Regions from separate parts of the Rossellomorea sp. H136 genome, predicted to be linked through region 1. Evidence: a T-box and tRNA genes for the amino acid it is inferred to sense, from the RefSeq annotation. Region 1 holds a T-box; the other regions hold tRNA genes.
What was found. The T-box of region 1 lies ahead of argS (arginine--tRNA ligase). A T-box ahead of a tRNA ligase gene usually reads a tRNA of that ligase, here a tRNA-Arg.

Region 1 (7,916 bases):
ATATACAGGTAAAGGTCCATTTAAGGAAATACGCTCTGGTGTCACGATACAGCTTCTTCCGAAAAATCGGACACCCTGATCTGCGGCCTCTTCCATGACCCGGGAAAAATGGGGATCGATTTCAGGAGCGGAAGTGATCCCGCGCAAATCCGTTCGCTGAGCAATAAACAGGACAGCTGATTGATAGCTTCCTTTCGCCTGCAGATGTGTAAGCTCCTCTACATGCCTTGCACCTCTTGACGTGACGGCATCAGGAAATTTCCCTATCCCTTCTTCTACCATGGTGACACTTTTTACTTCAAGCAGTAATTTTTGTTCATTTTGTTTGTGGGTGAGCAAGAAGTCAAAGCGTGAGCTTCCTACTTTAAATTCGGCTTTTTCTAACCGCCAGTCCTTTAGCTCTTCCAGCACTTCCATTTGTAAGGCTTCGAGCACTAACCGATTCGGGTATTGGGTATTCAAAGACACATACATATCATTAGGAGCATCATACGTCATGACGGCTGACCATTTTGTTTTCCTTTTAGGATCGGTTGATGCCTGAAGCCAGATCGGGTTTCCACGCACCAATAGTTCTTTTAATCTGCCTGGATCTGGTAAGTGGGCTTTATCTATTGAACCTGAAGGAAGTTGACACTCGAGCACAAAACGATTGAGACGCTCGAGAAACACTCCTCGAACCAATTTGTCATGAAACTGAATTTCTATCAAGCCCTCACGCTCCTTCATTCCTCGTTACCGAAGTAAAGCACTCCAGCTTTTCGTTTTGCGATCATAGGATAATAATCCGTTTGCTGGTGATTTACGGATTTGCTTATAATCTTCCGCCATCTCGTCCATATCGTAATAATCACCGATCACCCATATAGGAATTTCTATCTTGCCTCTCGTTAGTATGGCTTTTTCCAACGAAATGACCATGCCTTCTTTTAATTTGTCTCTAAAGGAATGAATCACTTCTTGACCGATGATAGGATAGTCTTTCTCTTTCTTCATACCAAATAAGCCTTTTCCGCCTTTGACTGTACTCAATTTCGAAGAAACCGTCGCTCCTAACATATGATAGAAGTCCTCAAATTCCCGATAATAAATCTTATTAAACCACCCATCATCATGGGAAAGGTACGCGTAACGATTGTTCAACTTTGAATAAAAAGGAGGGTTCAGGGGTTGCTTGACGTGTCCCATATAAAGAAGCTCCGCGATTTCCTGACCGTTCAATTCGTCGACTCCCACTTCTTCTTCAAAGTCAATCCAACAGAAATCACCATAGCTCTGTACTCCATCATTCATGATCTTCTTCATTTCATCCTGTTCCACATACTCCATATGCGTATGTATATTAAAGGCGCCATGCTCGTACTGATGTTTAATTAGAAGTAGATTCTTCAATGGTTTTCGGGCATTTGAAGCAAACTCGTTGAAATTGATCCCGTAGGAAACGACATACTGACGATCCGTATTCTTGTGAACATAGATGATATCTTTAACCTGATTATTAGCCTTCAAGAACATTCCCTCCATCTGATTGACACGATGCACATCTCGTAGTTTCTATTTTAGCAAATATGTAGGGTACTTGTTCTTTTCTATTTCATTTCAAAATGATGACAAAAGTCGCAGGTAATTGTCGAAAATAGACATATTGCAGGACCGTTGGCTTTAATTATTTCTATTTAGGTTTATAGGAATGGAAGGAATCGCAGTTGCGTTTAAGGGCACGGCACTTTCTTCTCATATTCTGAAGACAAATAATGATCACAATTATGTAAAAAATGGAATTAATTTTCACTCTTCCTCTTTCGAATCCCACTCCTATGGGCTTTACCATTGAATTCATTTCGACAAATGTCGTTTAATGCCTGTCACACCCCAACAGAACTTCCGTATTTTATCAGGTCATGAGTAGAAATTTCCCTTCATTTCTATTAGACTAGGAATGTGAAATCTTTAGAAATTCAGGTGAATTGATTATGGAAACTCGCCAGCGATTTGCTGACAAGATCGATTGGGGTCTTCTCTTTTTATTAATGTTGTTTTTTATCGTTAGTGCTATGGGAATAAGCAGTGCCCAGACCTCAGGTCAATATGGGACAAACTTTGTGATAAGACAGGCTTTTTGGTATGTCGTAGGTGGAATTATTATTGGTGGAGCCTTATTCCTTGATTCCGATCAGTATAAGCGACTTGCCTGGTACATATACGGTGCAGGGATTTTCCTGCTACTTGTATTACTCATCTCACCGGAAAGCATCGCCCCTTACAGAAACGGAGCCAAAAGCTGGTTCATGCTGGGACCGCTTGGTTCGATACAGCCTTCAGAATTTATGAAGACGTTCTTAATTCTTGTTCTTGCACGAATCATTACAAATCATCATGAGCTAAATCCAAGTAAAACATTACAGACAGATTTTCAATTGTTAGTGAAAATCGGGGCGACGACTTTCCTTCCCCTTGCTTTTATTATGAAGCAGCCGGATTTAGGGACCTCCCTTGTCATTTTAGCCATCATGACCGGAATCATCTTAGTTTCAGGTATTACGTGGAAGCTGATCGTTCCGATATATGCTTCTATCGGAGTGCTTGGGGGAATCATCCTTTCACTTGTGATTTGGGCTCCTGAGCTGCTTGAAAAATATTTAAATGTAAAGCCTTATCAATTTGGACGTATTTATGCTTGGTTAGATCCTTATAACTACGCAAAATTAGAAGGTTTTCACTTAATTAACTCCCTTAACGCCATTGGCTCCGGCCAGATCTTCGGGAAAGGCTACAGTGATGGAGAAGTATATATCCCTGAAAATCATACCGACTTTATTTTCAGTGTGATCGGGGAGGAATACGGATTTATTGGCGCAAGTGTCGTGATCAGCTTATACTTCTTGTTGATTTACCATCTGACGAAAACGGCTCTAGACACGAAAGAACCGTTCAACGCCTATGTATGCGCAGGGATTATCAGTATGATTACATTCCATGTGTTCCAGAACATCGGAATGACGATTCAATTACTTCCGATTACCGGGATACCCCTTCCTTTTATCAGCTATGGGGGAAGCTCTCTTATGGGGAATATGCTGGCCCTGGGACTTGTATTCAGTATGAGGTTCCATCATAAAACGTATATGTTCTCATCAGAAGATTCTTAATTACAGTTGCATTCATCTCCAGAATGTGTAAAATGATAGTAATTATATACGAATATTCGAAGATGAAGAGAGTAATTCTGACGTGGATCGGAAGCGAACCGGGGATGGTGGAAGCCTGGTGTGAAGCCTGGGATGAACCGCACTTCTGAGAAGTTTTTCTTGAAGTTAGTAGGGAAAAACCGGGATCTCCCGTTATACAATGAGCGCCCTTTTTGGGGAATAAGAGTGGTACCGCGAGCTAAACTCGTCTCTATGTTGAATAGAGACGGGTTTTTTTGTGTTTGATTTTATCAGGAGGTGTTGATGATGGATTTAAAATTAATAGTAGCCGATGCGCTCACAAATGTGTTGTCCGATTGGAACAAGAATGATCTTTACGAGTTGATTGAAACGCCAAAACATTCTCATTTGGGAGACCTGGCGTTTCCGTGCTTCCAGCTGTCGAAATCATGGAAGAAAGCACCACACGTCATTGCAGGTGAGATTGCCGATGCCCTCTCCTCTCCCTTTTTCAGTAAAGTGGAAGCAGTTGGTCCCTATGTTAATATCCGATTTGATGGAGTGAAAGCAGGTAAGGAAATTGTTTCAGCCATATTAGAGAATGGCGCGGATTACGGAAGTCATGAATTTGGAAATCAAAAGACCATCGTATTGGATATGTCCTCCCCTAATATTGCGAAACCATTTTCGATGGGACATTTACGCTCCACAGTCATCGGAAATTCCATCGCCACCATTGCCGAAAAATGCGGCTATACAACAGAAAAAATCAATTATATCGGTGATTGGGGTACACAATTCGGGAAATTGATCGTCGCATTCAATAAATGGGGAAACCAACAAAAAGTGAAGGATAACCCGATTGCTGAATTGTTTATTTTATATAAAAAATTTCATGAGGAAGCAGAAAAGGACCCTTCACTTGAGAAAGAGGGAAGAAGAGCCTTTAAGCTATTAGAAGATGGAGATCCGGAAGTAACGGAGCTTTGGAGATGGTTTAAAGAGGAATCACTTCATGCCTTTAAAACGATTTACTCGTTGCTCGGAGTGGAATTTGATTCCTATAATGGCGAAGCGTTCTTCAATGACAAAATGGATGAAGTCGTGACATTGCTTCAGGATCATGACCTTCTCGAAACCTCTGAAGGTGCGAAAGTCGTTCGTTTAGAAGGAAATCTCCCGCCCTGCCTCATCAAGAAGTCAGACGGAGCTACCCTTTATGCTACGAGAGACCTGGCTGCAGCACTGTATCGCCATCGTCAGCATCACTTTGATGAAGCTTTGTATGTTGTTGGTCAGGAACAGACCATTCATTTCAAACAAGTGATGGAAGTACTAAAGAAACTCGGGTTTAACTGGGCGGATGATATGAAACATATCCCCTTTGGACTTTATCTGAAAGATGGAAAGAAGATGTCCACCAGAAAGGGCAGAGTCATTTTACTCCAAGAGGTTCTCAAAGAAGCGATTCATATGGCTGAAGAAAATATTAAGCAAAAAAATCCTCACTTAATAAATGCTTCAGAGGTGGCGAAAGATGTTGGGGTTGGAGCCATTATCTTTCATGATTTGAAAAATGATCGTGTGAACGATATTGAATTCTCCCTGGAACATATGCTGACCTTCGAAGGTGAAACAGGTCCATACATTCAATACACGTACGCCAGAGCTCAATCCATTCTGAGAAAAGCGGGTGGATCCCTTCCATTGACGTTTGAGGGGCTTGACGATGCTGAAAGCTGGGAAGTGATTAAACAGTTACGATTATTGCCGGAGATGGTCGAGAAAGCGTGGAAACACTATGCGCCTTCAACCATTGCCAAATATTTAGTCGATACCGCACAAAGCTTTAATCGTTATTACGGAAAAACTAAAATCATTTCAGAAGACTCCCAGCAGGCCTCCCGTTTAGCATTGGTTCATGCTGTTTCGACTGTCCTCGCGGAAGGATTACGTTTATTAGGAATGAAGTCTCCTTCAGAAATGTAGAATCAATATGATTTCTGTCACTATTTCCCGAGAAATAGATTATTTCGCTTAAAGCTTTTTTCATTCAAACTTTGCTAAATGTTATAAATAGAAAACTTCCGTGAATTCGTTTCATCCATACAGGATAATTCATGACTCCTTTTGTGAAAAGTGATATACTTTCTTATGTTCCATTAAAATCGAAAATAACGCTTGATCAATAAAGGAGATTACTCAATTTATGTCTGAACTACTTCACGCTTTCGAAGCATGGTTAATGGATTATGGTGTATGGGGACTGATTCTAGTTTCATTCGCCGATTCATCATTTTTCCCTATACCACCTGATGTACTACTGATTCCATTAGCGATTGCCAATCCGGATAGCGCATTGCTGTATGCACTTTATACGACTGTTGCTTCCGTTATCGGAGCCCTACTTGGCTGGTGGATTGGTAAGAAACTTGGACGACCGATCCTTGTGTATTTCTTCTCTGAAAAAAGGATTCAAAAGGTAGAGGAATACTTTAATAAATATGGAGCAATGGCTCTTTTAATCGCAGGACTTACACCTGTACCTTATAAGATCTTCACGATTTTCGCAGGGGTTTCCGGTGTTAAGATCAGAGTACTTGTGATCTGGTCGATTATCGGAAGAGGAATTCGTTTCTTCCTTGAAGGTGCAATTATTTTAGCGCTCGGAGCTAAAGCAAAACCTTTCATTGAAGAGAACTTTACACTTCTTACGCTTGGTGCTTGTGGCGTCTTAATCGCCGTTTATCTTGTATACTTGGTTATAAAGAAGAGAAAGAAAACTGTATAATCATAGAAAAAGCGAGCAAGGTGACAAATAATCACCCTTGCTCGCTTTTTATTCTGATATTCCAACCAGAAATCGCAGATGCTTATTTAACACTTGAAGAGATTGCCTGGTTCCTTCATATAATTCCCCATCCATATCAAGCTTTTCATTCTGTCCAAGTTCGATATGGGCTTCCCTTGCTTGAATATGAATAATATCGTCATATTGTTCGCTGATATTGCCTGTACTTTTGATAACGAGAAATTCCTTTAATAACGGTAACCCGCTTTTCCTGACGACGTAAATATCCATCAACCCGTCTTCCATATCAATGCAGTTCGGCAGTGGGTTAGAGCCTATCGAACGTCCATTAGCGGCCAATAGCATCACCACTTCCTCTTCAATCACCTCATTTTCCGTTGTTACCTTTACATTTAAGATTGGGGCTTCCTGAATGGATTGAAACGCACTAATATAATAGCTCAGTTTTCCAAGGACACTCTTTGACCCCCCATCGATATTATCGCTCGTCTCTGCGACCAGCCCCGTTCCCCAGAAATTGCTGAAATACCGCTCGTCCGCTTTGACGATATCTATATCCTTTTTAAAAGGACGATCGGTGATGAGTCGGACAGCTTGTCCAATATTCATGGGAATATGTAACGAGCGTGCAAAATCATTACACGTTCCTCCAGGGAGGATGCCTACCAATGGTCGTTTTTCTAAGGCTGCCAATCCGTTGATGGCCTCATGAATCGTTCCGTCACCACCCATAATGACCACCAGCTCATATTGATTACCCCTTTCCTTACAAATTCTTTCGGCATCGCCTTTCTCTTTCGTTTTATGAATAATTAAGTTCGTACAGATATCTAATAAAGGGGGCACAGCATCCTTTAACAGAACTTCTAACGTTCCTTGACCTGCCTTCCCATTACAGACCAACAATACATCCGAAAACATCGTCATGAATATCGTCACCTAACTTTTAGATTAGTAAATAAAAAGAGGCTGACCCAAAACGATGAGTGATGTCATCCTTAAAGGACCAGTCCTAATTCTTTCAGAGTCTCTGATTTATTTCTATAATGTGTTCGTGACTTAGATGCCCTTGAATTCTTGGGTCAACCTCTTTTACTATGCTGTATTGGAATCTTCTTGCGGGACTTGGAGAACAGATCGATAGGCAATCCCAAGACGACCTTTAATATAACTTTCGGGGTCATAAGGAATATGGTGATTCTCCATTCGATGAATTTCCGTTTCTGCAAACATAGCAAGTGCACGACACACCTGATCTAACGCCATGCTTACACGATGAGGATCTGGCTGATCTCGGCTCATACAGTAGTATGAAATTTCATCTGCCTTCTTTCTGATTTCCTTTAATGTTTGTAAATCAAACATCATTCTCTCCATACCTACCCCTCCTCTTTACTACTACTTAGTATATCGTGAAAAAAGGGGGAATATGTCTGTCCAATGTTTCTCGAGCAATCAGTTTAATAGTCTTGGGTTAACGTCTTAGGTAATGGCTGATACTGCTTCAGTGAATGAAGAATTTCACGTCTTGATTTCGTTTTTGAAATATTAACACCAACGTTCGACAATTTCGTTATCACTTTTTTTAAGCGATCGTTCTCCTTTACCACGTTATTCACCTCTTTTATAAAATGTCGTTACCTATTTGTACGTTTATTCTAAAGAAAAGTTTCACTTTATGGTTAATGGTTTTCCTTTTCCCTAAAAATGAAACTATAATCCTATTTCCGCACTTTTTCTTAGATTATTTTGCCCTACTTACACATTTTAAAAGGCTATTTTCGCATCCTACTCATATCGGAGTGTGATATGCCAAAGGAGGATCTTACAGGACGTATTGGACTCAAGTATTTATTACTAAATGATATCCAAAAAGCACTCTATGAAGGTCCGTCCCTATCATTTGAAAATAATGGTTGAACGCATTTAGAATAGTCGAGTGGATTTGTCGAATA
Region 2 (7,916 bases), 1.7 Mb from region 1:
ACAGGTAAACGACCGATGAATTCTGGAATTAATCCAAACTTCAATAGATCTTCAGGCACAACTTTGGAAAGAAGGGATTTGTCTTCTTTTACTTCTGCGTTTTTAGGATCAGAACCGAAACCAATCACCTTTTGACCTAAACGGCGTTTAATGATTTGTTCGATTCCATCAAATGCTCCACCACAAATGAATAGTACATTGGACGTATCGATTTGGATGAATTCCTGATGAGGATGCTTACGACCACCTTGTGGAGGAACGCTTGCTACCGTACCTTCAAGAATTTTCAGAAGTGCCTGCTGAACACCTTCACCTGAAACGTCTCTAGTGATCGATGGATTTTCAGATTTACGTGCTACTTTATCGATTTCATCGATGTAGATGATCCCTTTTTCAGCTTTTTCTACATCGTAATCAGCTGCCTGGATTAATTTCAATAGAATATTCTCTACGTCTTCCCCTACGTAACCGGCTTCAGTTAGTGAAGTGGCGTCAGCAATGGCGAAAGGAACGTTAAGAATACGAGCAAGTGTTTGAGCAAGTAATGTCTTACCGCTACCTGTCGGTCCGATCATCGCAATATTACTCTTGGACAGTTCAACGTCATCGACTTTACTGCTTGAGTTGATACGCTTGTAGTGGTTGTATACGGCTACAGCCAGAGATTTCTTTGCTTGGTCCTGACCAATTACGTATTCGTCCAGGATTTCCCGAATTTCACGAGGTTTCGGAACGTCTTTAAATTCTACTTCTTCTTCCGTACCAAGCTCTTCTTCTACGATTTCTGTGCAAAGTTCGATACATTCATCACAAATATACACACCTGGTCCAGCGACTAGTTTACGAACTTGGTCTTGTGTTTTTCCGCAAAAAGAACATTTTAGTTGTCCTTTTTCATCATTAAATTTAAACAATGATTTTCACCCCTTAGTTAAAACTTCATAAAATCGTGCTCTGTTTTCAATAAACGAACGATTTCTTACATCCCATTACCTAAAGTTATGTACTGCATTTTATCATATTATATGTTCGTAAAGAAATTGATACGATTCTTAAGAATCATCTTATTATGTAACACGCATTTTAGCAAATATTTTACATTGTTAGTTAGTATCTTGTCCAATTGAAGTCAGGTAATGTAAGAAATCTAATTATGTATGTTCCTGGTGAAAAATAATGCAACCCCGTTTAATAAGCTTTTTCCAAAAATAGTGGTTCTTATTCTTGTTTGATGGATAAAGTTTCTTATTAGATAGAGTATAGTATTTTGGCTCATTTTGCCACAGAAACAAAAAACACCTGAAGCAAACTCGTTTGCTCATTCGTTTTTTGTTTCTGTGGCAACTTTTCAGCTCTGCTGAAAAGCGTGTGAAACATTCGTTTCACACGAATGAGCCAAAATACGGTGTAATATGACCGTTCAGTGTACAAAACAAGGCACGAAGAAATCGCGCCTTGTTTGCTATTTTTATTATGCTACAGTTTTGCTGTTTTCAACAAGGAATTCTACCGCTTTACGTACTTTAAGGTCAGCTTTAAGTGTGTCAAGGCCGCCTAGTGCTTGTTTGATGTTGTCAGCAGACATGTTGTATTGTTCAGCCATTTTGTTTACTTCTTCTTCTGCTTCTTCGTCAGTTACTTCAAGGTTTTCAGCTGCAGCGATTGCTTCCAATGTAAGGTTTGTGCGAACGCGTTTACCAGCATCTTCTTTCATTTGACCGCGAAGATCTTCTTCTGTTTGACCAGAGAATTGGAAGTAAAGGTCAAGGTTCATACCTTGCATTTGTAGACGTTGTTCGAATTCTTGCATCATACGGTCTACTTCAGCTGTAACCATTACTTCTGGAATTTCAACTTCAGCATTGTCAGAAGCTTTATTTACAAGAGTTTCACGAACGGCTGTTTCAGCTTCATTCTTTTTAGACTCTTGAAGACGATTTTCGATTTTTTCTTTTAGTTCAGCAAGCGTTTCAACTTCTTCGTCAGCGTCTTTAGCGAACTCGTCATCTAATGCCGGAAGTTCTTTCGCTTTGATTTCGTGAACTTTCACTTTGAATGTAGCAGGCTTACCAGCAAGTTCAGCTGCATGATATTCTTCAGGGAAGTTAACTTCTACTTCTTTCTCTTCTCCAGATGCAACCCCGATTAATTGCTCTTCGAAACCTGGGATGAATTGACCTGAACCTAACTCAAGAGAATAGTTCTCAGCTTGGCCGCCTTCGAATGCTTCACCGTCAACGAATCCTTCGAAATCCATTGTTACAGTGTCGCCATCTTCAGCTTTTCCTTCTTCTTTTACAGCTAACTCAGCTTGTTTTTCTTGAAGTGAAGTAAGTTCAGCTTCAACATCTTCAGCTGTTACTTCTGTTTCCATTTTTTCTACTTCAAGACCTTTGTATTCTCCAAGCTTCACTTCTGGCTTCACTTGTACTTTAGCAGTGAAGATTAGCTCTTTGCCTTTTTCCATTTGCTCAACATCGATTTCCGGACGGTCGATTGGATCGATTCCTGTTTCTTCGATTGCTTTTGCATACGCTTCAGGTAAGATGAAATCTAATGCATCTTGGTAAAGTGATTCAACACCAAAACGTTTTTCGAACATTCCACGAGGCATTTTCCCTTTACGGAATCCTGGTACGTTAACTTGTTTTACAACTTTTTTGAATGCTGCGTCCAAACCTTCGTTTACTTTTGCAGCCTCAACTTCAATTGTAAGTACTCCTTGGTTTCCTTCTTGCTTTTCCCATTTTGCAGACATACTGTTCCCTCCAACAATCTATAATTGATCTTGTATTTTTACGCATAGTAGTAGATAGTCCCGTATGAATCTAGCACTATCATCGTAAATATATGAAAAACTTTTACATTACAACCATTACATTATAACATACAGCCACTGTCTTTCAACAGAGAGCATTTAAATATTAGGAGAGGAAATTTCCTCTAGTTCCGTAAGTCTTGTTAGAATCCACTGAGATTGTGTGTTTTCAACCTGGTCTTTTAACTCTTCTTCAAGGATTGCATCGGCAAACATCCCTGCCGTGTAGTAAGCATACACCGAAGCGATTGCTTTTGGTTCCTCCTCAATTGTAAATGGATAGAGAAGAAAGGTATGCCTTTTCAATAATTCTTGAGCGTGCTGAAATAGCGTAGGATTCGTTTGTGCCAGAAGATCATCCAAAGAGTCTGTGACCATCTTAAAGAAATCAGACTCGAACACATCTTCCAAAGAGGAAGGAGACACCTGCTCCTCCACCCCAAACTTCGCTACAACTACTTCTTTATCCATTCCATGCTCCCTTAAAACATTTAAGATCATTGTTTGCAGAAATGGGTGGGCGGCTGAATCCTTTAAAACTGATTGCAACTCCCCAATGAATGGTTGAATGTTACGATGAACCAACTGTGCCACGATCAACGTCTGCTCTTCCAGGCTCTTTTCGGATAAGATAGACGAGTGATCCACTTCTGATGCTTCTTCAGGAATTGTCGCTTTTCCGTTCATTACTTTTTCACTGAATTGTAGAAGCTTCCTGAAATGTTCTTCCTTTTCAAAGGGCACTTCTTTTTCATCAAACAGGGCGTTGATCGTGTCGACCACTTCTCCGTGCTGATGAAGCTGGATAAGAATCATCAAATACATATCAACGACCTCGAAGTAGTCCCCGATCCCTTCTAGGAGCATCTCTTTACATATGTATCCTGCTTTGTCATACTGCTTGCTTTCATAAAGAGATAGCACGAGTGCAGTATTAATATCGGGATTATCAGGTTCTAATTCATAGGCTTGCGTGAGCAACTGAGAGGATTCATGAACCTCTCCTTTCTCAAGTGCCTGCACACCCTTTTCCAGCAGCCGATCCTTCAATCCTGGAAACTGTACGATTTTTCCTTTTCCTTCATGGTTTCCCTTAGTCATTAAACGTACCTGCCTATACTTTTTAGTTGCTTTTAGTTTAGCACGATATCTTTTGGATAACAAAAAAAGCCTACCCTTTTCAGGTAAGCTTTGTGTATGTAGGATATATGGCGTCCCAGGAGAGATTCGAACTCCCGACCGACGGCTTAGAAGGCCGTTGCTCTATCCTGCTGAGCTACTGGGACGTAATTTGTTTTTCAAGGACAATATTTATTATATTCACATAGCATCAATAAGTCAACAGATTTTCAAAAAAAGTTTTATTTAATTTTTTCAGGGTCGTTATTTCTATCTGTAATAGTGGAAGAGAACCCGCCGCGGCAGGCTCTCACAATGATTTTACAATTGAAAGGATTGAGTCAATTCGTCCAGAACTACATGATTATGAGTTAAGAAAGTTACCTTTATTTCCTGATCATTTGCTTCCACCAATGCATAGGTTCGTTCTCTCCTGCCTCTTGGCAAAAGGATGCTTCCCGGATTCAAGAACAATGTGCCATTATTCAATTCTGCACCGAGTGTATGAGAATGGCCAAAGAAAACAAATTGTGCTCCAACTTCTTCAGCTTTATAACGCAGCTTCATCAGTGACATTTTAATCCCATAAAGATGACCGTGCGTCACCATGATTGAATGGCCCTCTACCTTTTCAACAAGGTCTTCGGGTAGCCTGGCATCCATATCACAGTTGCCCCTCACAACCAGATAGGGGGATAAAGACTGGTCATCTGCACTTAATTCGGAATCTCCGCAGTGTACCATGGCATCTACTGTAGATTGATATTTCTCTGATAGTTCCAATAGCTCTTCTTTTGATCCGTGACTATCACTTACGACCAATAGTTTCATTCTACTCACCCTTTAAATAAAGTCTGAGATTATGTTCTTGAGTTTTTTTAATGCATTCCCACGATGGCTGATTTGACTCTTCTCGTCTTGTGTTAGTTCAGCCATGGATTTTCGAAGAGTAGGAACGTAGAAAATCGGATCGTACCCAAACCCATTCATTCCTCTTTTTTCTTGCAAAATCATGCCTTCGCATGTCCCTTTGACGGTTTTAGTTTCCCTATTTGGCCCGGCAATTGCCAAAACACAGTGAAAACGTGCGGTACGGTCGGATTCTTCAACATATTCAAGTTCATTTAATACCTTCTCTATGTTCGCCTCGTCACTCTTCTCTTTACCCGCATAACGTGCAGAATACACCCCCGGGCGACCTTCCAAGGCGTCGATGGCCAATCCGGAATCATCAGCAATCACCAATTCTCCTAATTCCTGCGCAACCGTTTCAGCCTTTAGTATAGCATTTTCCTCGAACGTTTCACCGGTTTCTTCAACATCTTCAATCTGAGGAAGGTCTAGTAATGTTTGTACCTCATATCCGTATGGAGCAAACATATGTTGAAATTCTTTTGCTTTTCCCCTGTTTTTCGTGGCTATGATCACTCGTTTTGTCATCTACAATCTCATCCCTTTATTGAAATCTTTTTACTATTTCACCTAATGATTGCTGCTGAATTTGGAATAGCTCGTGGATTCCTTCTTGTCCAAGTTTTAACAGTTGATGCAATTGGTCCATTGTAAAGGTTGCTTCTTCCCCTGTTCCCTGCAGCTCTACAAATTCGCCTTCACCCGTCATGATGATGTTCATATCCACTAATGCGCTGCTATCTTCAATATAATTCAAATCAAGAACCGCCCCGTGCTCTTCAACAATCCCCACACTTGTGGCTGCCAAGAAACTTTTCAGTGGAAAAGAAGAGATTTTTTTATTGTCTTGGAGCTTAGCCACTGCGATTGCCGTGGCAACGAAAGCTCCTGTGATCGAAGCCGTTCTTGTCCCGCCGTCTGCTTGAATGACATCACAATCAATCCAGATTGTACGTTCTCCTAATGCGTCCAAATCGACTACAGATCTTAACGCCCTTCCAATAAGACGTTGAATTTCCATTGTTCTTCCTGAAACCTTCCCTTTAGAAGATTCACGAATGTTTCTCGTTTCCGTTGCTCTTGGCAACATGGAATATTCAGCCGTGATCCACCCTTTTCCACTGTTTCTCATAAAAGGAGGCACTCGTTCTTCGATGCTGGCATTACAAATGACCTTCGTTTCTCCAACCGTTATGAGGACGGAACCTTCCGGATGTTTCACATAATCTGTCTCGATCTCAATATTCCGCAATTGATTCTTTTCTCTACCATCTGTTCTCATATCATTACCTCCTGTATTTTCGTAAGTTATGTAAAAACGGTCTAATCAAAAATAGAAGAGGCGGCATTATGCCAACCTCTTTTCGGGTGTTTCTATAATAGTATATCAAAAAATTGTATTTTAAAAACTAATTGTATTCACATTTTCTGGTCTTGTCACTGGTTCTGTAATGGTTTCGCCATCTTTAGACACTACCGTTGCTTCACCATTCACTAAAACAGAGACTCCTTTAATTCCTTTTTGCTCTGTCAATGAAAGAACCAGAGAATTTAACATATGTTCAGAAACCATTTTTTCTTCAAGACTTCCATAGACCGCTTCGTTAAAGTTCAAAGTAACGGTTCCGTCTTCAAGCTTCGGATCGTCTAATAGTTTAGCACCTGTAAAATCACTTGCAAGCGAAGAGGAATACCCTGGTCCATCAATCAATTCATTCACAACTGCCGTGACTTCATCAACAGAGTTTGAGCTCACACGCTTGGTAACAGGTACGTAATAAGATTTATCATCGGTTTGAGACACATAATACACCGTTAACGGTTTTGTGCTCGTAGGATCCACCACACCGGAAGTATCCACGTTAATACCGACTTTCCTCGTTAATCCTTTTTCATCAATCGGTGTTCCGTTAACAGGCATTTCAGTCAGTGGATATCCGTTCACTCTAAGCTCTACTTTTTCAACAGAATCAAATTGAGTAAGCGTCCATGTAACCGACTGAAGAATTCTCTGCTCATCTTCAGGCTGGTAGTTATTGAACTCCTGAGAGAAATCGGCAATGGCCGTGCCTTCTTTAATATCGACCGTCACTTGCGTATCTGCCGGAAGCACGGCTCTAAACCCATTCGGCAGCACATTTTCAACCGGTCCATTTTTGACCAGATACTCAATAGCTTGTTTAGCTACACTTTCTTCACCTGGAAGCGGGAGTGATTGTGAGACAACATATCCATTTTTATCGATCAAATAAAGTTCTGTCATGACCGTTTCAGCATTAGCTTCTTCTTCCTTGTTCACCTCTTTTTCTGCCTCTTCTCCTTTAGCCGTATCCACTTTCTCCCCTTCTTTTAAGTAGGATAGGTCTTGAGGAGGATCGATTTTCTCTTTATCATCACCGAAACTAAGTAATCCACAACCTGAAAGATATACAGAAGAAGCTAAAACCGATACAGCAATTGACACCTTTGCTTTCTTTGCCATTGGGAAACCTCCTAAAAGACAGTTTGTACTAACATATATACGAGCCCGCTCTACAAAATAGACCGAAACTTTTTGAAAATAAAAGAACCACCCGATCACAAGATACTAATCCTGTAATCGAATGGTTTCTGCTTTCACTTTTCCAACTGTCAGCCAATCGGAGGCAATGCGTGAAAAGATGGCCGAAGATCCTGTGTTGAAAAAGCGGTGTTCAGGCTTTTGTACTCCCCTGTATAGGAGATTGTAATAATCAAGAATCGTACTTACTTCCCGTGCCGTTTCATCTCCAGAGCTTATCACACTAATTTCCGGACCCATGTAGGCTTTGATCTTAGGCTGTAATAGCGGGTAGTGGGTGCACCCCAGAATCAACGTATCAATTTCCGTATCTTTAATAGGGCGGAGAGTCTCTTCCACTAGTTCGTCCGCCATGGAGCTATTGTATTCTCCACTCTCTACTAAAGGGACAAATTTCGGACAGGCCAGTGACGTGACGTCTAAGCTACCGTGCAGGGAGTGGAGCGCTTCTACATAGGCACCGCTATTAATCGTCCCCACTGTTCCAAGGACACCGATTCTCTTATT
Region 3 (7,916 bases), 860 kb from region 1:
TTTTAGTTTTTTTGCCGATGAGACCAAGTCATCATCTAATAAACGGGTGATCGCATTGGGAGATTCCCTCACCTATGGGTATGGGGATAAAAAAGAAGCAGGATATATCGGGCGTTTAGAAGAGAAAGTAAATGAAAAACATACAAAGATGTCATATAACTTTCAAAACCTTGGAGTACCGGGGCAGCAATCGGATCAGCTGCTGGGGCAGATCGTTAAGCCGGAGGTCGTGGAGGATTTAAGTGAAGCAGACGTATATATCATCAACATTGGTACCAATGATTTAATAAAGAATAATGGTGGGGATCTGTTCCCTTTACACCATGAAGAAATCGTGGAGGCGAAAAAGGACTATCTGGACCACCTGGATAAGATCTTGAATATTGTCGGAACTGCGAATAAAGAAACGGACATCATCGTTTTGGGCTTATACAATCCATACCCTGATAAAGACAGTGATAAAATCGAAGCGTACGTCGATGATTGGAATAAGTCCATGATGAAAGAAGCCGAAAAACACGAGAACGTAAAGTACGTTTCAACCAATCCGTTGTTTAAAGGGAAGTCCAAGGAAAACTATTTCCATGATTCTCTTCATCCCAATGGTAAGGGATACGAATTAATGGCGGATCAAATTATGAAGAATTATGACTTTTAACCGGAAAATGACAGGTTCTTACAGCGTTCGTCGTAATTCGCAAATTCCACTGTGATACATTAACAATTCCGTAATACCGTTTTAAATCTGTTGTAACACTAGTGAAACAATTTTCGGGTAATATAGAGAATAAGAAATTGACCCCCTTTTAAGTAATAAATCCCGTAGACGACACAGGACTCGCCTGTGTCTATTTTTTTTGCTTGCTTTTTCCCCTGTTATAGTGCCACATATATATCTGTACCTATCCCTCTTCTTGTAGAAACATGTCCCAATATCTTTCGATTTCAATCGACAACCTTCAAACAACAAGCCAAGACATTGTAGCTTGTCTACAATCATAGTATAATATAAGGAATGAGAATGACTGAAAGTGGGACTAGTGTATTCATTGGCTCCCTAATCATCAAGATCGAGGTGAAGGTAGTGCAACGTGTCACAAATTGTTTATATCTGGATGGAGACAAGGTGCTCCTTCTCCAAAAGCCAAGAAGGAATTGGTGGGTCGCTCCAGGTGGGAAAATGGAGTCCGGCGAATCAATCCGGGATGCTGTCATTCGTGAGTATCGTGAGGAAACGGGCATCTATTTAAAGAATCCTGATTTGAAAGGTGTCTTTACATTCATTATTAAAGAAGGCGATCAGATTAAATCGGAGTGGATGATGTTTTCTTTCTTTGCAACCGAAGCGGATGGGGTCAACCTTCAGGAATCGGAAGAAGGTAAGATTAAATGGCATCCGATTGAGGATATTAAGAACCTTCCGATGGCTGAAGGAGATTATCATATTCTGGACTACCTCTTACACGGGAAAAATACGATTTATGGAACGTTTACCTATACTCCTGATTTTAAGTTATTGTCTTATCGATTAGATCCAAGTTGATCAACGAACTTTTTAAATACAACATTACGATAAAAGCGGGGGAAGAGTATGAGTACAGGTTCTACAAACGATGTTCAATTAGTAATCATAACAGGGATGTCCGGAGCTGGTAAAACGGTTGCCATTCAGAGCTTCGAGGATTTGGGATTCTTCTGTGTGGACAATCTGCCGCCGACTCTTCTGCCAAAATTTTTGGAACTGATGAAAGAGTCCGGTAATAAAATGAATAAGGTCGCCCTTGTGATGGACCTTAGGGGAAGGGAATTCTTTGATCATCTATTTAAAGCACTGGATGAATTAGCGGAAACCTCCTGGGTGACACCGCAGGTTTTATATCTTGATGCAGATGATTCTTCTCTTGTCAGACGATACAAGGAAACGCGCCGTTCTCATCCGCTCGCTCCTTCAGGATTGCCTCTTGAAGGGATTCGTCAGGAAAGAGAGCTCCTTGAAGAGTTAAAAGGACGTGCGCAGTTAATTTATACGACTTCAACCATGAAGCCAAGAGAGCTTCGGGAAAAGATTCTAACGGAATTCTCGGTGAACAAGAAGACGATTTTCACGGTGAATGTCGTGTCTTTCGGTTTCAAGCACGGAATCCCGATCGATGCTGATTTGGTGTTTGATGTACGTTTCCTGCCAAATCCTCACTATATCGATCATATGAGACCGAAAACGGGATTGGATGAAGAAGTGTCCACCTACGTATTGAAATGGAATGAAACGAATAAATTCATCGAGAAAGTAACCGATTTATTGTCATTCATGCTTCCTCAATACAAGCGGGAAGGAAAGAGCCAGCTTGTGGTAGCGATAGGATGCACTGGGGGGCAGCATCGGTCGGTTGCATTGGCAGAGTATCTTGGCCATCATTTTGAAAATGACTATCAAACGAAAATTTCTCATCGGGATATTCAGAAGAGAAAGGGTCTAACAACATGACACATACACCCAAGGTCGTCGTGATCGGAGGAGGAACGGGCTTACCGGTCCTTCTCCGGGGATTGAAACGGCACCCTATTGATATATCGGCCATTGTCACTGTCGCAGATGACGGTGGCAGTTCCGGACGTTTGCGTGACAGCCTGGATATTCCTCCCCCGGGAGATATACGAAATGTCCTGGCTGCTCTTTCAGAAGTGGAGCCACTGGTGGAACAAATGTTTCAGCATCGATTTGAAACAACGAATGAACTTTCCGGCCATGCTTTAGGAAACTTGATTATTGCAGCCCTTGCTTCCATTACAGGTGATTTTGTCCATGCGATTCAGGAAATGAGCAGGGTATTGAACGTGAAGGGGAAGGTGCTGCCCTCAGCCAATCAAAGCGTCATCTTAAAGGCGGAAATGGAGGATGGAACGATTGTCACGGGAGAATCGACCATTCCGAAAGCCGGTAAGAAGATCAAAAGGGTCTTCTTAAAGCCGGATTGCATCAAGCCACTGGGTGAAACCTTGCGGGCAATAAAGGAAGCCGACTTAATTGTGATGGGTCCGGGAAGCCTATATACTAGTATTTTACCGAATCTTCTTGTTCCGGGAATTGGCGATGCTGTATGCAGGGCGAAAGCGAAGAAAATGTATATTTGCAACATCATGACCCAGGCAGGGGAAACATTGGATTATTCAGCAAGTGATCACGTAAAGGCATTATATGATCATTTGGAAACGCCAAGTATTGATTATATCCTGGTCAACAAAAAGCAGGTACCCGATGAGGTGCAGGCCCGATATAGTGAAGAACAAGCGAGTCCTGTCCACTTTGATGTAGATAAATTGAAATCCATGGGCTTAGAAGTGATTGCAGAAGAGATTCTCTCCTATGACAACCATCTTGTTCGCCATAACACGGAGAAGGTCGCTGATATCATATATTCTTATCTTAAAAAATCAACCAGCTAAACTACAAAAATTTCTTTTGTATAAGGTTGTGCAAGCGTTTGCTAGGAGGTGATGGGGATGTCGTTTGCGTCCGAAACAAAAAAAGAACTGACCAATATTGAAGTGAAAGATTGCTGCGCCAATGCAGAATTATCCGCATTGATCCGAATGAATGGTTCGCTGTCATTCTCAAATCAAATGCTCGTCGTCAATATTCAAACCGAAAACGCCGCCATTGCCAGAAGAATCTATACATTGATCAAAAAGGGGTACGACACCCCGGTAGAGCTTCTGGTTCGAAAAAAGATGCGGCTGAAGAAAAACAATGTCTACATTGTACGAATCAAAGAAGATACTAAAAAGATTCTTGAAGAACTGAAAATCCTGGGTGAAAATTTCACCTTTATCCATAATATATCGGAAGACTTGATCAAAAAGAAATGTTGCAAACGTTCATATTTGAGAGGAGCGTTCCTTGCAGGTGGTTCGGTAAACAACCCGGAAACCTCATCGTATCATTTAGAAATCTTTTCACTTTATTCTGAACACAACGATGCGTTGTCCGAGCTGATGAATTCCTTCGGGTTGAATAGTAAAACCCTTGAACGAAAAAAAGGCTTCATTACGTATTTGAAGGAAGCAGAGAAAATTACGGAGTTCTTGAATATCATCGGGGCTCACAATGCCCTGCTGCGATTTGAGGATGTACGGATTGTCAGGGATATGAGAAATTCCGTTAACCGTCTTGTAAACTGTGAGACGGCTAACCTGAATAAAACCATCGGTGCTGCCTTAAGACAGGTCGAAAACATTAAGTTTATTGAAAGGCATGTAGGCTTACAGATATTACCCGATAAATTAAGGGAGATAGCAGAATTACGAGTGAATTATCAAGATGTTACGTTGAAAGAACTAGGGGAAATGGTGTCAGGCGGCACTATCAGTAAATCAGGGATTAATCACCGCTTACGTAAAATTGACCAGCTTGCTGAGAAACTCAGGGCGGGAGAAAAGATTCAAACCTAAATAAGGACAAAGGGGAGAGAAATGATTATGGTGGAAAAACAAGTAGAAGTAAAATTGAAGACAGGTCTTCAAGCACGACCGGCTGCATTATTCGTACAGGAGGCGAACCGCTTCTCATCTGAAATCTTCTTGGAAAAGGATGGGAAAAAGGTTAATGCGAAAAGCATCATGGGCTTAATGAGTTTAGCCATTTCTACGGGTACTTCCATTACGCTGGTAGCGGACGGAAGCGACGAAGAAGAAGCACTGGTTGCCCTCGAAGGTTTCGTTCAAAAAGAAGCATAAGATCAACTTCATACCCTTGAAAAGGCTGATGACCTGGGAGTGGTCATTGGCTTTTTTTAGTTCTACTTTCGAGAATGGATCAATCCTTCAGTTCACTGTTTCAAATTTTTAGACGCTAAACCTCCGCGGGTCAAAATAAAAACCCCCTTGCGAAATTGTGCAAGGGGGATTTCATGATTACTTATTATTCATATCGTTACGAGTGATGATACGATCGATCAATCCATATTCAAGCGCTCTTTCAGCTGTCATGAAGTTATCGCGATCTGTATCTTTTGAAATCACTTCAAGTGGTTGACCAGTGCGATCAGCCAGGATTTGATTCAGTTTTTCACGTAGGAATAGAATACGCTTCGCTGCGATTTCGATTTCTGTAGCTTGACCTTGAGCTCCACCAAGTGGTTGGTGAATCATGACTTCAGCGTTCGGAAGGGCTAATCGCTTGCCTTTCGCACCTGCTGCAAGAAGGAACGCACCCATTGAAGCAGCCATACCGATACAAATCGTTTGTACATCAGGCTTGATGTATTGGATCGTATCATAGATTGCCATACCCGCTGTGATACTTCCGCCAGGAGAGTTTATGTAAATTGAAATATCCTTCTCCGGGTTTTCAGATTCAAGGAAAAGAAGCTGTGCTACAATAGAGTTTGCCACATTGTCATCAATGCCGCTTCCAAGCATGATTACACGGTCTTTCAATAAACGTGAATAAATGTCATACGCACGTTCACCGCGGTTTGTTTGTTCAATTACTGTAGGAATTAAATTCATCCTCGTTCCTCCTTAGAAATCCTTTTTTATTTTTCTGAATAACTTATTCACTTTGTACTGTAATCATACACCCATGGTCAATAAAGGTCAAACTAAACGCTTCCTTTATTACACTGTATATAAATCCTTTCTACATCATACCCACTCATTCCTTTTTTAAACAATAAAACGTATTGCAAACAAGCAATTTCTAGCTTATAATATATATTCGTGACAGTCATTCATTTCATGCCCTCGTGGTGCAACGGATAGCACGTAAGATTCCGGTTCTTAAAATGGGGGTTCGATTCCCTCCGAGGGCGTACTAAATCTAATGAGTTCCGGTTCCTGTGTTTGTAATGAGTTTTTACAAGCATAGGAGCTTTTTTGTATTTGGGGGTCTACATAAGATCCTCTCTTTGAGACGAGGCTGGGACAAAAGTTTTTTAGCCTAAGTCAAACCCGAACAAACCTGCTTCTTAGAGTGCAGATTTGTTCGGGTTTATTATTTATTTTCGAAATTTGATTTTAGCTGTTTCCAGCGGTTGATTGGAGTGCAAGACGAAGACTCCTGCGGGAAAGGAGATTATGTGAGACCCCGCAGGCTTGCCGAGGAGGCTCACGGGCTACCCGCGGAAAGCGTAGTCTTGCACGGAAATCATTAGCGGTATGAAGAACCTACACTTCTATTGTTCGTCTTTTTATCGTGGTTTTTTAGTTCTATCCCAGCCTCGTTTTTTTACGTAAAATAGAACCAATATTCTCCACTTTTTCCTCACACGATTATCCTATTTTCTTAATAATATAGTTAAGGAAGGGGGGTGATTGTAGATGTCGATAAAAGAAGAAAGCTTTAATGAATTGATGTTCGCATTGATGAAGGCTAAGGAAGAAGGAATTGAAATTGAATTGATAACGGCTGCACCCCCACCAGCTGGTAGGCCGCCAAATATTAGAGGTGTCGTCAAAAAAGTAAGTTGTGGAACATTTGTACTAGAGCTGTCTGGTCCTCCTAATCGAAAAGGAATTTACTCCATACCACATCTTATTGGGTTCGTTCCAGTTTCCGATGATGTTGATGAAGTTTAAAAAAGGCACTTTAATAATTCCCAAAAATATTATAGCGTAAGGGAGTGTCTTATAGAAATATTTAGGACAAGTATACTCACTATTATACTCCGATGACATTTGGAGGCTGTAAATACGTTTAAGTTTCCTGTTCTGAGAAATGAGGGTTCGATCCCCTCTGGGGGTGTACTGTAGTTCAAATTAGTTCCTGAGTTTGTAGGGATATTTTACAAGCGTTGGGGCTTTTTTTCTTTGAGTATTCTTTACTTTAATTTGTATTTACTAAAAAGCCTGTTGTTATTACAGTTTTTATTTAAACAAACCTACGCTATGAAAGTTATGGGGAGACATATATATAGTACAACCCCACCAACTACCAACTAATTCCCATTAACGAACAACGTTTTTTATTGTAGAATAAATAAATGGGAGGTAAAGAATCATGAATTTGAAAGCAGGACTTTTTCAAAATCAACAATTAAAACTTCAAATGACGCAACAGCTTTCTCAAGCCATCACCATCCTCCAATATTCTACGATGGAACTGAATGCTTATCTAGAAGCTAAGCAATTGGAGAATCCCCTTATACAAATAGAACCGCCTAAGCAAGACCCCCTTCATCAACGAGAACCTCACACGTTTAAACGAAACGCCGGCAATCGCGAAAACACGGTGGATTGGTACGAATATGTTTCCGTGCCAAAGAGATCCCTTGCGGATGCATTATCTGTTCAATTAAATTTGAAATCGCTTACTTCTCGGGATGAAAAGGTAATGAAAGAACTAATTTACAGCCTGGATGACAACGGGTATTTACGTATAGATGAAGAATCATTCATTGAAAACCATCATTTGGAGATGGTTCAACTGGGAGCCTATATTAATAGGTTGCAAGATTTAGAGCCTGCCGGGATTGGAGCCAGATCTTTGCAAGAGTGTATATCTCTTCAGTTGCAACGTAAAGCCAATGTCCCTCCTCTGGTTACGATGATCATAGAAAACCATTTTCAGGCTTTTGCCGAAAAGAAATGGAAAACAATCGCCAGGGAACTTAATGTTGAATTAAAAGACATACAGCATGCGGCTGATTATATTCAGTGTTGTAACCCAAGACCAGGTTCAAAGTATTCACAGCATGTCGCTGAATATATTATTCCTGAACTTGTTGTAAAAGTGATCGATGGTCATACGGTAGCCGTATCCTTATATGACGGGACTACGACCAATGTCACCTATAATGAAGAGTATACGGACTTTCTGAAACATCATCCCGACAAGGAAGTTCAGTCTTATCTCCAGGAAAAGGAGCAGGACTTCCAGTGGCTGCTGCAAAGTTTACGCCAGCGAAAGCAAACCATCC

Region 2: it encodes a tRNA-Arg, which carries the amino acid that the T-box ahead of argS (arginine--tRNA ligase) is inferred to sense. The anticodon was not compared.
Region 3: it encodes a tRNA-Arg, which carries the amino acid that the T-box ahead of argS (arginine--tRNA ligase) is inferred to sense. The anticodon was not compared.

Annotation. Positions count from the first base shown of each region.
Region 1 covers NZ_CM166371.1:208,095-216,010, reverse strand. Annotated here, with positions in the region: gene sfsA (DNA/RNA nuclease SfsA) at 1-711, opposite strand, end outside; gene ACYH0O_RS01185 (hypothetical protein) at 736-1,515, opposite strand; gene ACYH0O_RS01180 (FtsW/RodA/SpoVE family cell cycle protein) at 1,974-3,149, shown strand; T-box leader at 3,200-3,404, shown strand; gene argS (arginine--tRNA ligase) at 3,456-5,138, shown strand; gene ACYH0O_RS01170 (YqaA family protein) at 5,359-5,940, shown strand; gene ACYH0O_RS01165 (diacylglycerol/lipid kinase family protein) at 5,989-6,888, opposite strand; gene ACYH0O_RS01160 (hypothetical protein) at 7,057-7,338, opposite strand; gene ACYH0O_RS01155 (Lmo0850 family protein) at 7,422-7,571, opposite strand.
Region 2 covers NZ_CM166371.1:3,499,683-3,507,598, forward strand. Annotated here, with positions in the region: gene clpX (ATP-dependent protease ATP-binding subunit ClpX) at 1-914, opposite strand, end outside; gene tig (trigger factor) at 1,472-2,758, opposite strand; gene ACYH0O_RS17960 (tetratricopeptide repeat protein) at 2,918-3,919, opposite strand; tRNA gene ACYH0O_RS17965 (tRNA-Arg) at 4,028-4,104, opposite strand; gene ACYH0O_RS17970 (metallophosphoesterase) at 4,259-4,768, opposite strand; gene ACYH0O_RS17975 (XTP/dITP diphosphatase) at 4,781-5,377, opposite strand; gene rph (ribonuclease PH) at 5,394-6,131, opposite strand; gene ACYH0O_RS17985 (GerMN domain-containing protein) at 6,252-7,331, opposite strand; gene racE (glutamate racemase) at 7,437-7,916, opposite strand, start outside.
Region 3 covers NZ_CM166371.1:4,297,540-4,305,455, reverse strand. Annotated here, with positions in the region: gene ACYH0O_RS21725 (GDSL-type esterase/lipase family protein) at 1-658, shown strand, start outside; gene ACYH0O_RS21720 (8-oxo-dGTP diphosphatase) at 1,085-1,543, shown strand; gene rapZ (RNase adapter RapZ) at 1,592-2,485, shown strand; gene ACYH0O_RS21710 (gluconeogenesis factor YvcK family protein) at 2,482-3,444, shown strand; gene whiA (DNA-binding protein WhiA) at 3,502-4,449, shown strand; gene ACYH0O_RS21700 (HPr family phosphocarrier protein) at 4,477-4,734, shown strand; gene clpP (ATP-dependent Clp endopeptidase proteolytic subunit ClpP) at 4,912-5,508, opposite strand; tRNA gene ACYH0O_RS21690 (tRNA-Arg) at 5,739-5,810, shown strand; gene ACYH0O_RS21685 (hypothetical protein) at 6,319-6,576, shown strand; gene rpoN (RNA polymerase factor sigma-54) at 6,998-7,916, shown strand, end outside.